One region of the Halomonas sp. FeN2 genome, then DNA from elsewhere that is predicted to be linked to it. Evidence: predicted binding sites of a transcription regulator. Region 1 holds the regulator's gene; each other region holds the start of a gene.
The links. Region 1 encodes LexA, which represses DNA repair genes until DNA is damaged. Its sites were predicted from a motif close to TACTGTNTANNTANACAGTA; they were not measured.
Positions count from the first base shown of each region.

Region 2: a site for LexA is predicted at 1,794-1,813, ahead of KF947_RS15415 (LexA family protein). Genes of this name have one in related genera too.
Region 3: a site for LexA is predicted at 1,926-1,945, ahead of KF947_RS02630 (PA0069 family radical SAM protein). Genes of this name have one in related genera too.
Region 4: a site for LexA is predicted at 1,827-1,846, ahead of recN (DNA repair protein RecN). Genes of this name have one in related genera too.

Region 1 covers NZ_CP074200.1:4,750,470-4,753,645, reverse strand. Annotated here, with positions in the region: gene KF947_RS21940 (L,D-transpeptidase) at 1-480, opposite strand, end outside; gene KF947_RS21935 (TetR/AcrR family transcriptional regulator) at 458-1,150, opposite strand; gene lexA (transcriptional repressor LexA) at 1,562-2,242, shown strand; gene KF947_RS21925 (energy-coupling factor ABC transporter permease) at 2,415-3,086, opposite strand; gene purU (formyltetrahydrofolate deformylase) at 3,111-3,176, opposite strand, start outside.
Region 2 covers NZ_CP074200.1:3,331,575-3,334,750, forward strand. Annotated here, with positions in the region: gene KF947_RS15405 (sodium ion-translocating decarboxylase subunit beta) at 1-635, shown strand, start outside; gene KF947_RS15410 (IMPACT family protein) at 748-1,365, opposite strand; gene KF947_RS15415 (LexA family protein) at 1,365-1,745, opposite strand; gene ccmA (cytochrome c biogenesis heme-transporting ATPase CcmA) at 1,943-2,563, shown strand; gene ccmB (heme exporter protein CcmB) at 2,861-3,176, shown strand, end outside.
Region 3 covers NZ_CP074200.1:551,200-554,375, forward strand. Annotated here, with positions in the region: gene pgi (glucose-6-phosphate isomerase) at 1-497, shown strand, start outside; gene KF947_RS02620 (GNAT family N-acetyltransferase) at 613-1,083, opposite strand; gene KF947_RS02625 (DinB family protein) at 1,221-1,766, opposite strand; gene KF947_RS02630 (PA0069 family radical SAM protein) at 1,981-3,066, shown strand; gene KF947_RS02635 (winged helix-turn-helix domain-containing protein) at 3,108-3,176, shown strand, end outside.
Region 4 covers NZ_CP074200.1:2,865,444-2,868,619, forward strand. Annotated here, with positions in the region: gene recN (DNA repair protein RecN) at 106-1,779, opposite strand; gene grpE (nucleotide exchange factor GrpE) at 1,990-2,631, shown strand; gene dnaK (molecular chaperone DnaK) at 2,789-3,176, shown strand, end outside.

The DNA.
Region 1 (3,176 bases):
CGAAAAGATATAGAGCAGATCAGGATTGCGTACACGAATACAGCCGTGGGACGCAGCTACTCCCATAGGCTCTTCATACGGCGTCCCGTGCAGGTAGATATAGCGCCTTTGCGAGTCCACCTGACCACCGCGGTTCACGCCTTTTTCCAAGCCACACAGCCACAGTATGCGGGTCAAAATCCAATCACGCTCAGGATGCTCTTTGGCGAGTTCGGGCGAAAAGGTCTCGCCCGTCCAGCGACGACCGCGAAACACCGCATTTTCGGGCATGTCTCCACCAATAGCGGCTCGCACATAATGCCAGCCGTGGGGCGTTTTACCACTGCCATTGCGCTCCCCGCTTCCAGCAGCACCGGAGGAGATTGCACACTCATGGAGCACTTTAGGCCCTCGCCAACAGCGCAGCGCCTGTTGGGTAGTATCAATCTCCAGCCAGATATTCTCAGTGGGAGGTAGCTCAGCTAGCGTAGGCGTTCGCATGTTTTCCTTCTTCAGGTTTGGCTTCTTCAAGGGTCATGGGTAACGGCGCATTCATGGCAGCCACAACGACAGGAAGCAAGCGTCTGACCAAATCACGCACCGAGACCTGTTCGTGGTAATCCTTCTCCGCGATATCGCGCAGTGCATCGAGGCCAGAAAGGGTAAATATTACCGTCCCAAGCATAAAGTGTAGCCGCCAAAAGCGCTCAGCGTCAGGCAGATCCGGCGTTGCTTTACGTACAAGCTCGGTGAAGCGGGTAAACACATCACCATACTCTTGCTGGATATAGCGCCTGAGATGCCCCTGTGCCTGGCTGTAGGCAAGACCGAGCAAGCGCATGAACACTTTTAAGCTATTACGTTCGGCGGGTACCGCAAGAACGGTGGTGGCCATGGTTTCGAGCAGTGTTTCAAGTGGAATAACACGACCAGCGTGTTGGCCTTCCAGCTCATCCAGCGCGGTATGAAAACGCTGAGTAAAAGGATCCAAATAGCGGGAAAAAACGGCCTGAATCAGGGCTTTTTTGGAACCAAAATGGTAATTAACAGCGGCCAGGTTAACGCGCGCTTTGCTAGTGATGTTGCGCAGCGAAGTTTCGGCAAAACCCCGCTCTGCAAACAGCACCTCAGCAGTATCGAGTATACGGGTCACCGTATCAGATTGAGCCATGTCGCTCTCCAGGGAAACAGGTGTTTAAAACATAGCAAAATACTATGCCATAACCTTGGTGGGCTCAACGCTTGATTTACTGACAAAATGTGGCAGGTTAAATAAGCAGAAACTTAGTTTCAAACGATTAAGGGGCCTCTGTTTAACGTAATGAGCGAAGACCAGACAAGGCAAAAATCAACGAAAAAGCGGAGTTTACGGGTTGTAAATGAGCATTTTGAGGCGATTTTTAACGCCGTATGGTCGAGCGCAATAGTTAATCAGAGGTTTCTTAGGAAAATTGTATAGACATAGTCGATAGGCACTGACAGGCCATATACTGGACAGAGGAACATACTGTATACTTAAACACTTATTGATTAAGTCGACATTTAGCTTGTTACTGTCTATTCACTATTTATGGAGTCTGGTATGTCGCGTCCGCTAACCGCTCGCCAACAGCACGTGTTTGATTTTATCGTTAAGACTATGGGCGAATTTGGCTACCCTCCTACCCGTGCTGAGATTGCCAAAGCACTCGGCTTCCGCTCCCCCAATGCGGCTGAAGAGCACCTGCGCGCGCTGGAACGCAAAGGCGTTATTCGCATTATCCGCAACACGTCTCGAGGCATTCGCCTGCCCAACCAGGAACCTCAAGAGACCCTCGATAGCGCAGTCACCGCGTTACCCGCTGCCAACGTTGAACCCCTGCCCGCTGGCCTGCCAGTGATCGGTGAGGTGGCCGCTGGAAGCCCCATTTTAGCCGCTGAACATATTGATCGTTACTGCCCCCTGCCGGCTGAGTACTTCACGCCCAAAGCTGACTACCTGCTGCGTGTGCGCGGGCTTTCCATGAAGGATATTGGCATTTTGGAGGGTGATTTATTGGCGGTTCATCGCACCGAACGAGTGCGCGATGGCCAGATCGTGGTTGCCCGCTTAGACGATGAAGTAACGGTTAAACGCTTCAAACGCCAGGGGCATCAAGTGACGCTGTTTGCAGAGAACCCTGATTTTGCGCCCATTGAAATCGACCTGCGCTCCCAATCCCTCGATATCGAAGGCGTTGGAGTCGGAGTGATTCGAGGCGGTAACGGCCAGGCACTCGGCTAGCAGCCTGTCGGACTTAACACTGATCTACTGCGAATCCCGGTATTTTGGCCAACTTTATTCGATCGATTTCGTTAAATAGCGCGCTATTCGCCTCAATCGATCGATAAATTTGGCTCAAAATCCGTGCTTCTCGCGACGATCGGTCAAGCCCGACAGGCTGCTAGCCCCCACACTATTGCATGTCGATATAGCGGTGGTCATTGAAGGTGGCCACCCAGTTAGGGTGATAGACCAATAAAATACTTAGCAGCATGCCGGTAATAAACGCCTCTGAAGGCATTAACAAGGGCAGGAAGCGCGCGTACTCCTGGGCAAGGTAGATCGCCTCAGGGTCAGTCCCTGCGACGATAATCAGCACTACCGCCGCCAGACCTCCCCCTAGCGTTGCCAGCGCCGCGCCGAAAAAACCGCAGGCAAACAGAAAGACCATCAAGTTATCCGGCAGGCGGCGATCTACCAGCCGCCATACCGTGCCAATAACGGCCGCCGGAACGATCCCGGTAACCAGCACATTTGCCCCCAACAACATCCATTCATTGCGACCAATCACCACCATGGCGATATTGATCAGCACGTTGCTGATCAGCGCTAACGGCGCTTTAAAAACCAGTGTCATCAATACCGTAAAGACAAGGTGCAGCGTTAGCCAATCAACCGCCTGCGCGCGAAGCTGCCACATAAGCATCACCGCCAGCGTGGCGCCTAACCAGCGGTGCTGAAGCGCGGTATCCTCGATCAATACCTGCCAGGGCCGCCGCCAAAGTGTCCACGCTATCACGCCCAGCGAGAGTAGCCAGGTGAGCAGCAGCGCCCAGGGCGCTAGTACACTTTGCGCAAATGACATGGCGGCCTCTAGGGTTGATGAGCGTTAACTAAATACCACTGTCTTGTTGCCGTGCACCAGCACGCGATCTTCCAAGTGCCAGCGCAAGCC
Region 2 (3,176 bases), 1.4 Mb from region 1:
CTATCGCGGTGGCTGCCTACGCCTATATGGCCTTGGTGCCGCTGATACAGCCACCCATCATGCGTCTGCTGACCACCGACAAAGAACGTCAAATCAAGATGACCCAGCTGCGTCCTGTTTCCAAGCTGGAAAAAGTGGTCTTCCCGCTGATGCTGTTGATTTTGGTCGCGCTGTTTCTGCCCGATGCAGCACCGCTGCTGGGTATGTTCTGCTTCGGTAATCTGATGCGTGAGTGCGGCGTAGTCGAACGCTTGTCGGATACTGCGCAAAACGCCTTGATCAATATCGTGACGATTATTCTGGGGCTGTCGGTAGGCTCCAAGCTGATGGCCGAGAGCTTTCTGGCGTTTGAGACGCTGGGGATATTAGGTCTGGGCATTGTCGCCTTTGGTATCGGCACGGCTGCCGGAGTATTGATGGCCAAGTTGATGAACCTGGTGAGCAAAATGCCCATCAACCCATTGATCGGTGCCGCGGGCGTTTCCGCCGTGCCTATGGCGGCGCGGGTGGCGAATAAGGTGGGGTTGGAGTCCAACCCGCATAATTTCCTGCTGATGCACGCCATGGGCCCCAATGTGGCCGGTGTTATTGGCTCGGCAGTCGCAGCCGGGGTAATGATTAAATACCTGGGTTAATACTTAATGGGCTAATGCTTAACGAGTGACCAAATGAGCGCGGCGTACTGACACTTTCAGTATGCCGCGTTTTTTTGATGGGCTATTTCGATGGGTTATTTCGATGGGCTATCTAGTGAGTGAGAATGTCGATAGCGCTCTTCAGGCGGTTTTCTAACGGGGCAAGATCAAGCGGACAGTCCCTTGGCCAGCCTATGGTCAGGCGAACGCCATCACCATCGTAGTTGGCTTGCTCAATAGGGATGTCGTGCTCTTCGCACCAGGCGCGGGCAATCGCTTCATTGGCAAAGGTAAGGCGCAGAGTGTAGGTGTCGCGCTCAACCACTTCCCGGGTAGCAAGTGTCTCAAGGGCATGGCTAACTGCCTGAGCGTAGGCGCGGGCTAAGCCGCCGGTGCCGAGCTTGGTGCCGCCAAAATAACGAATGACCACACAGCCGATCTGGCCCAGTTGGCTCCCCTGGAGTACCTGATACATGGGGCGGCCAGCGGTGCCGCCAGGCTCGCCATCATCGGAAAAGCCAATCAGGTTTTGCTCGCCGGGTGGCCCGGCAATGTAGGCAGTGCAGTGGTGGCTGGCATTAGGGTGCGCGGTTTTTGCCGCATTCAGCAGATTAGTGAATGCGTTAATATCGGGAGCGTGGCAGATCCAGGTGATAAATTGGCTTTTTTCGACTTCGATGTCGGCCGTATGCCATGACTCTGTGGGTAGCTCGGGAACCCGATAGCGCATTAATGCTCCGTGAAGGTAGTCTCACTTTTCACACCCATTACCATGCCGAGTACCTGAATATCCCGGTTGTGCAAAAATAGCGCTGGCTGCAAAGTATCTTCTGGCCATAGCTCTACGCCAAAGCGGCTGATAGTGAGCTGTCTCAAGGCGATTGTTTGCTGGTTTATTTCGGCAACGGCAGTTTCTGTCTGGGTATCGTGTTGATATCGCCGGATAATAATGACATCGCCATCGAACAAGTTGCAATCACACAGTGCATTGCCACGCACTTTGAGTGCATAGGTGTTGCGTCGGGTAACGCTAGGTGCCATCGCGTAAGGGCGCGGTGCAGGTTGTCTACGGCCGAACGTAGCGGTAGGTGCTGCCATCGATAGGGTCATTATGAAATCTCCATTGCATGTTCTTTCATACAGTGGTTTTCATTGTAGACCTGTTTTTGCATACAGTGCTAGAGGTAATTGGTCTTAAGGCATCTTGACGGAGATCACGCTGCGACCCAGCGCCGCATTGTGTGAGTGGCGAGAAAGGGGCTTTACGTGTAGAGTTCGACGCGAAATCAATATGCCAGGAGAGACGCTTGAGCCTGTGTCTACAAGCCCGACAGCTTGCCTGTGAACGCGACGACCGCTGGCTGTTTCAAGGGTTGGATTTGGAGATTCGCAGCGGTCAAATAGTGCGAATTGAAGGGCCCAATGGCAGTGGTAAAACCAGCCTGCTGAAAATTCTCTCCGGGCAGCTCAGTGACTACCAGGGCGAATTGTTCTGGAATGGCGCTGCGATGAAAGAAGCGCGTGAACATTTTCTCGCGAATTTACTCTATTTAGGACATGCACCGGGCGTTAAATCAGGGCTTTCCCCGTTAGAAAATCTAGCCTGGTATCAGGCCCTAAGCGGAGAGAGCAGTAATGAAGAGCAGCGCTTAGAAGCCCTTGAGCGGGTTGGATTGGCAGGCTTTGAAGATGTGCCCGCAGGGCAGCTCTCGGCAGGCCAACAGCGCCGTGTTGCCCTGGCGCGCTTAACGTTAACGCCGCGCGCCCTATGGGTACTGGATGAACCCTTTACCGCGATAGATCGACACGGCGTCGCTGATCTAGAGGAACAGCTGGTTGCCCATGCTCAGGCAGGGGGCTGCGTGCTGGTAACGACACACCACGAGTTAACCGCTTCACCGTTGCTCAGACGGATATCCCTAGGGTAGAAAGCAGGACTATCTCAGTTGGAAATAGCGGCTTAAATAACTCTCAACAACGTGGTGCCAGGGGAGGTTGAAGCGAGGGTCTTTTGTCATGGACGACAAAAGTAGCGCCCAAGGAGGGGTTTACAGCGCCCTCGCGGAAACCTTCACTGGTACCGATGCTTATCTAGGGGAGAGGAGAGAGGGTTGCACAGCTCTTTACATGGCGCTTCAAATAGCTCTTCACATGGCTCTTCACAAAGCTCGGAGACCCCTCAACAGGTTTCAGCAGTGCCACTGCGTGAGCATAATGGTGGGCTAATGACCGCAGTGAAGGCCACGCTTGTGCGTGACTTAACGCTATTGCTAAGACGCCGTGGCGAAGTGCTCAACCCGCTGGTGTTTTTTGCCCTGGTGATCACGCTGTTCCCGATCGCTATTTCGCCCGACCCTGAGCTGTTAGCGGTGATTGCTCCAGGTTTGCTGTGGGTCGCAGCTTTGTTAGCCGCGCTGCTTTCACTGGATAGCCTGTTTCGTAGCGATTATGACGATGGCAGTTTGGAGCAACTGCTATTGGCGCCGCAGCCGTTAGTCGCGCTAAGTTTGGCCAAAGTGGCCGTGCACTGGCTGCTCACGG
Region 3 (3,176 bases), 590 kb from region 1:
ACCAGGGCACCCGCTACGTGCCGATTGATTTTATTGCCTCGCTCAAGCCCGAGCCCGGCGTGGAAGACCACCACTTCGCCCTACTGACCAATATGCTCGCCCAGGCCAACGCCTTTATGGAAGGTAGCCAGGGGGATAGCAAAGAGCTAAGCCAACACGATCCCTACAGCTGCCCCGGCAACCGCCCTTCCAGCACCCTACTGCTGGATGAGCTAACGCCGAAAAACCTGGGCGCGCTAATCGCGCTCTACGAACATAAGGTGTTCGTGCAAGGGGTAATCTGGAACATCAACTCGTTTGACCAGTGGGGTGTGCAACTCGGCAAGCGCATCGCCGGTGAAATCAGCGAGCGCATCGACACCAACGCCGCTGACTTCGACACCTCCACTCAAGGCCTGCTGGAACTGGTGCGTGCGCACTTCCCCAATGGTGGCAGCGGTGAGAAGGAAAGCGCACCGGCCAGTGCCGAGAAAAAGCCAGCACGGAAGAAGCGTTGAACGGATAGGTTGGTAAATCGATAGAAAAGCAACGCCTTGGTTTGAAAGAACCAAGGCGTTCGTTTTTGCATGAGAGTCAGAACGAACTTTCTACCGCTTGTGGTAGACGTACTGATCATTGGATGTCCCAGTACATAATATGTTGAGGCCCCGCAGCCCCACCCAGATATTGCTCACCTGTCTCATGAAAGCCCGCCTTTTGGTAACAGGTGTATGCCGCTGGGTTCTTACAGTTCACTGTTAGATAGAGGCGTGGGTAGTTCGCATAGTTTTCTTTTAGATAGGGAAACAGCGCTTTTACCGCCGAAGTTCCGAGCCCTCTGCCCTGCTGACTGGCGTCAATGAGAAACGTGCGCAAGCCTATGCTGCCTTCAGTGCAAAAATCATAATCATCAGCGTAGGCTATATCGATTTTGAAGCACCCGATCAACTGATCATTGTGTTTTATCACATGCAGATGCGTAGATTCATTTTTATCAGCGAGAAAGTCCTTAGCAGTTCCCACAAACTTCACCTGATCATCGTGTACTGTGATACTGCGCAGCACGGGGATATCCGATGCATTAAGTTTTTCTAGCTTGATCATCTAGTGCTCGCAGCTACTGTAATTAATGTGACACCTTTCAATGTAAGCCACCGCTATCAATGACCTTCAGTATACATAAATCTAATATGCCTGGGCTTTCTCTCTTTACCGTTTTCTACCAGAAAGGTGGTCAACCATTATATTGAAGCCTCATCCGGAATCAGCGCCAGCAGATCGGTGACACCAATATCTACACCGGCTTGGGAGAATAAAGTAGATGCCTGCCCGCGGTGGTGGGCTTGGTGATTGAAGAAGTGGAGAATCAGGCTTGAGTAGCGTCGCTTTGAGGCCACTCCTTTAGTGTTGTGATAACTCAGCGTGGTACTCAAATCGTCATCAGTTAGCGCGCCCACCCAGTTAATAATTACAGTATCAAGCCATCGGCGATGCGCTTTCAGGCCTTCCAAGTCATCAAACATCAATTCATCAAGCCGCTGTGGCGCAGGGAGGTCGACTATTACCGCAAGCGTTCTTGCGCTAGACGCGGGATGCGCTGCAAACCGTTTAAGCCAAATGGTATCGGCGACCACAACATGATTTAGCGTGCCAAAAATCGAACCGAAGAAAGCTCCACGCTCTTCGTTAAGCTCAGCGGTCGTCAGCCTGCTGGCAGCATCGTATACCTTGGTGTTCATCCACTGGTTATAGGATGCCATCAGCTCAAAATGTGGTTGCAGCTCCATAGGTCATATCGCCTCTTTCAATATGGGCGCCAGCTTGGCCGTGAGTGAAACGCCAACAGGCCCTAGTTAAGAGTATGAAATAACAGAGCGTCTGTTCATCCCCCGAATTTAGCATTTAAGCCCCTACCCCTCTGCTTGCGTCTTTTTATAAACGCCATATACTGTATATATAACCATATACATGCATCAATAGCGTTTAGAGGTGAGGTGGCCAATGACGACTCCCGAACAAGCGTCTCATGTGTCAGCCGTGCGTAAAGGTCGCGGGGCAACGTACGACCCGCACAACCGTTTTGCGCCCACCCGCAGCGAGGCGGAAGATGACGGCTGGTGGCGGGAAGAGGCCTCTACGACTATCGCCACCGAAGTGCGTGAGGAGGTGAGCAAAAGTGCTTTGTCGTGGAATCGCTCGCCAGATTTACCTTTTGATCGCTCGCTGAACCCGTATCGCGGCTGTGAGCATGGCTGCGTTTACTGCTATGCCCGCCCTTCTCACGCCTACTGGGACTTATCGCCAGGGCTGGATTTTGAAACCAAGCTGATTGCCCGTAGCGGTTTAGTGGAGCGGTTAACCGAAGAGCTGTGCCACCCCAATTACGTGTGCCGCCCGATCAACCTTTCCGGCAACACAGACTGCTATCAGCCGTTAGAGGCCACCTACCAAACCACCCGCCGTTTGCTGGAGCTGCTACTGGAGTGTCGCCATCCGGTAACGCTGGTGACTAAAAGCACCTTGGTACTGCGCGATTTAGAGCTTCTGGCGGAAATGGCCGAGCACCGGCTGGTGCGTGTGTTTGTCAGTTTGACCAGCCTGGATGCCCAATTGAAACGCACATTAGAGCCACGGGCGGCATCGCCTCAGGCGCGCTTGCGGGCGATTCGTGAACTGAATACAGCGGGCATTCCAGTGGGTGCGCTAATTTCGCCAGTTATTCCGGGGCTAACCGATCATGAGATTGAAAAGCTATTGGAAGCCGCCAGCCGTGCAGGAGCGCGAACCGCCGCCTGGATGCTGCTGCGCTTACCCTATGAAGTGGCGCCGCTATTTGAAGCCTGGTTAGAAGCCCACTACCCGGAGCGCGCGGCGAAAGTGATGAGCCTAATGCGTCAGTGCCGTGGCGGTAAGGCGTACGATGCCAAGTTTGGTAAGCGCTTTCGCGGTGAAGGGGTATTTGCTGATTTAATTGCGCAACGCTTTGCCCGCGCCAGCCGCCAGTGGAACATGCAGGATCGCACCGAGCAGGGCTTAAACACCCGGGATTTTCGCCCACCACGCGCGCAGCAGGATTTATTCATTTAAGCTAGGCAGCACGCGCATAAATTAGCTGCAAAGGAAGCCGAATGCCTGCTCTAAGCAAAACCAAATCGAGTTTTTACCGCCGTTTATACGTCGCCCATTTGATCGAACAA
Region 4 (3,176 bases), 1.9 Mb from region 1:
TGAATTCGCCAAGTGGTTCAGGGGCGTTTGTTTTGCTATCTGCAGGTGTGCTGTATAGCTATGCGCTATCGCCATGCACAGAGGCGGCGTAAGTCACCCGCTCAATCAGTGCGGCGGGCGCTGGCTGGCGTGCAGCATTTCCCGTGCGTGGGCGAGGGTTTGGTCAGAAAGCGTGACACCGCCCAGCATACGCGCCAGTTCGCTGATGCGCCCCTGCTCGTCGAGTAGCGCCATCTGGGTCAGCGTTGTATCGCGCTTCGCCTGTTTCTCGATATGCAGGTGCTGGTGCGCCTGTGCTGCCACCTGAGGGAGGTGGGTCACGGTCATGACCTGGCCGTTTTCGCCCAGTTTGCGCAGTAGTTGGCCAACGATCTCTGCGGTGGCCCCCGAGATACCCACATCCACTTCGTCAAACACCAGGCTGGGCACCGTTGAGTGCGTCGCCGCGACCACTTGAATCGCCAGACTAATCCGTGACAACTCACCGCCGGAGGCGACTTTGGTCAATGGGCGAGCGGGCTGGCCGGGGTTGGCGCTAATCAAAAACTGCACGCGATCAAGGCCTTCAGGGGAGGGCGCGTCTTTCGCGGTGACTTCCACTTCAAAATGAGCTTTGCCCATGGCCAAAAAGCCCAGCTGCTGCTGCACCTCTTTACCCAAGCGAAGCGCGGCTTTTTGACGGCTCTCGCTGAGTTTTTTTGCCCCTTGGCGGTAGCTCTCGCGTAGCTCGACAACCCGTGCACTGAGTGCCTCCAGGTCATTGCCACCCTCTTCTAGCTGCGCGACTTCCCGCTGTAGCTCAGCATGCAGGGCGCATAGCTCTTCAGGAGCAACGTGGTGCTTGCGGGCAATTCGATGGACGTCGGTCATTCGCTCTTCAACCCAGGCGAGCCGCTCAGGGTCTAATTCGGTGGTGCTGGCAAGGCGATTGAGTTCGCTGGAGGCCTCTTCCACTTGAATGCGCGCATCGCTCAGCATGGCAAGGGTGTTTGCCAGGGTGCCTTTGTCACTGCCTGGCAGCGCACTTAAGTGGGCGAACGCTTGGTTGAGCAAAGAGAGCGCGCCGCCCTCGTCGCTGGCGCAGCAGTCGGCGGCAAACTGGGTTTCGCGCAGGGTCTCTTCCGCGTGAGCCAGGGTGTGCTGCTCCTCTTCTAGCGTGGTTAATTCACCCTCCGCTAAACCGAGCTGATCCAGTTCTTCTACTTGGTAGCGCAGCAACTGCCGTTTGGCCTCAACTTCACTGCCTTCTTCGCTTAGCTTCTTCAACTGACGACGCGCGCTGCGCCACTCCCGGAACGTTTCGGCTAATTGAGCGGTGGCATCGTTTAGGCCGGCGTAATCGTCCAGCAGGGCGAGGTGGGTCTCTTCACGCATCAGCGCATGGTGGGCATGCTGTCCATGAATCTGAATCAGCTGCTCGCCGAGGGATTTTAAGTCAGAGATAGTCGCGGGGTGGCCGTTAATCCACGCCTTGGAGCGGCCGTTGGCGGTGACCACGCGGCGCAGCAAGCACTCTTCTGCTGGGAGCTCCCGTGCCGTTAGCCACTCGACGGCGGCGGGCAGGTGCTGAATATCGAAACGTGCGGAGAGATCCGTACGCTCCCGGCCGTGGCGCACACTTCCAGCGTCGGCACGCTCGCCCAGGCAGAGCCCGAGGGCGCCTAACAGGATCGATTTGCCCGCGCCGGTTTCCCCGGTAATCGCAGTCATACCGCCGGTCAAGTCGAGTTCCAAGTGATCGACAATGGCGAAATCTTGAATAGCTAGCTGAGTAAGCATGGCGCCTCCTGAGGCGATACAGCATAGAAGCTGGATACTTATCCAATAGTTGTTGATTTATACAGTAGTTAATAACTCACTTCAATGCACCTCTTGAGATGGAATTTATGGCCCCCATATAGCGTGCATGATCAGTCAAAGCTAGTGACTTAAAGCTTACTTCTTTGCGCGCCGCCCGCGTGGCCGCGCTCTACTTTTTAGGAGCACAACATGGCGAAAGAACCGCAAACACCAATGGACGATGAGCTGGCCCGCCACGAGCATGAAGCCGAAGGCGCTGAACAAGCGGCTGAGAAGGTCGCTGAAGAGCGCTTGATGGAGGGTGAGTTGGAAGGATTGATCAATGACGAAGAGGCGCTAGAGGACAGCGTCGACAACCCGGAAGCGGAAATGCTGGCAGCCCAAGTGGGCGAGTTAGAGCAGAGCTTGGCCGAAGCCAAGGATCAAGCCCTGCGCGCCGCCGCTGAAGCGCAAAACGTGCGCCGCCGTGCTGAGCAGGAGGCCGAGAAAGCGCGCAAGTTTGCCCTGGAAAAGTTCGTTAAAGAGCTGCTGCCGGTGGTGGATAGCCTGGAAAAAGCACTTGAGACCATGGAAGAGGGGGCATCGGAAGTTCACCGCGAAGGTGTCTCCATGACCTTGAAGATGCAGCTGGATGTGCTCAATAAGTTCGGCGTTGAAAGCATTGAGCCACACGGTGAGCCCTTCGACCCCCAGGTGCACGAAGCCATGACCATGGTGCCTAACCCGGATCTCGATCCGAACACCGTGATGGACGTTATGCAGAAAGGCTATTTGCTCAATGGACGCCTGGTGCGCCCGGCAATGGTTGTAGTGAGTAAAAAAGCCGATTAAGCCACTGGCGGCACAGAGTTTGAAATAAGAGTGTGAAAAAAGCCCTTGAAATGTCAGCGGCGGCCCCCAAATAAAGAGCAACCCCGCGGGGAAACCCGCAGACAAGCTTTAAAGACTAAATTTTCAGTTTTGTAACAACCGAATTCGAGGTATTGCTATGGGACGTATAATTGGTATCGACCTGGGCACCACTAACTCTTGTGTGGCCGTGCTCGATGGTGACAGCGCTAAAGTTATTGAAAACGCCGAAGGCGGCCGTACGACGCCGTCTATCATCGCTTATACCGATGATGGTGAAACGCTGGTCGGTCAGGCGGCTAAACGTCAGGCCGTTACTAACCCAGAAAACACCCTGTACGCCATCAAGCGTCTGATTGGCCGTCGCTTTAAAGACGACGTTGTCCAGAAAGACATCAAGATGGTGCCGTACAAAATCAGCGAAGCTGATAACGGTGACGCTTGGGTTGAAGTAAAAGGCAAAAAAATGGCACCGCCGCAGGTAAGCGCGGAAGTGCTGAAGAAAATGAAGAAGACCGCCGAAGACT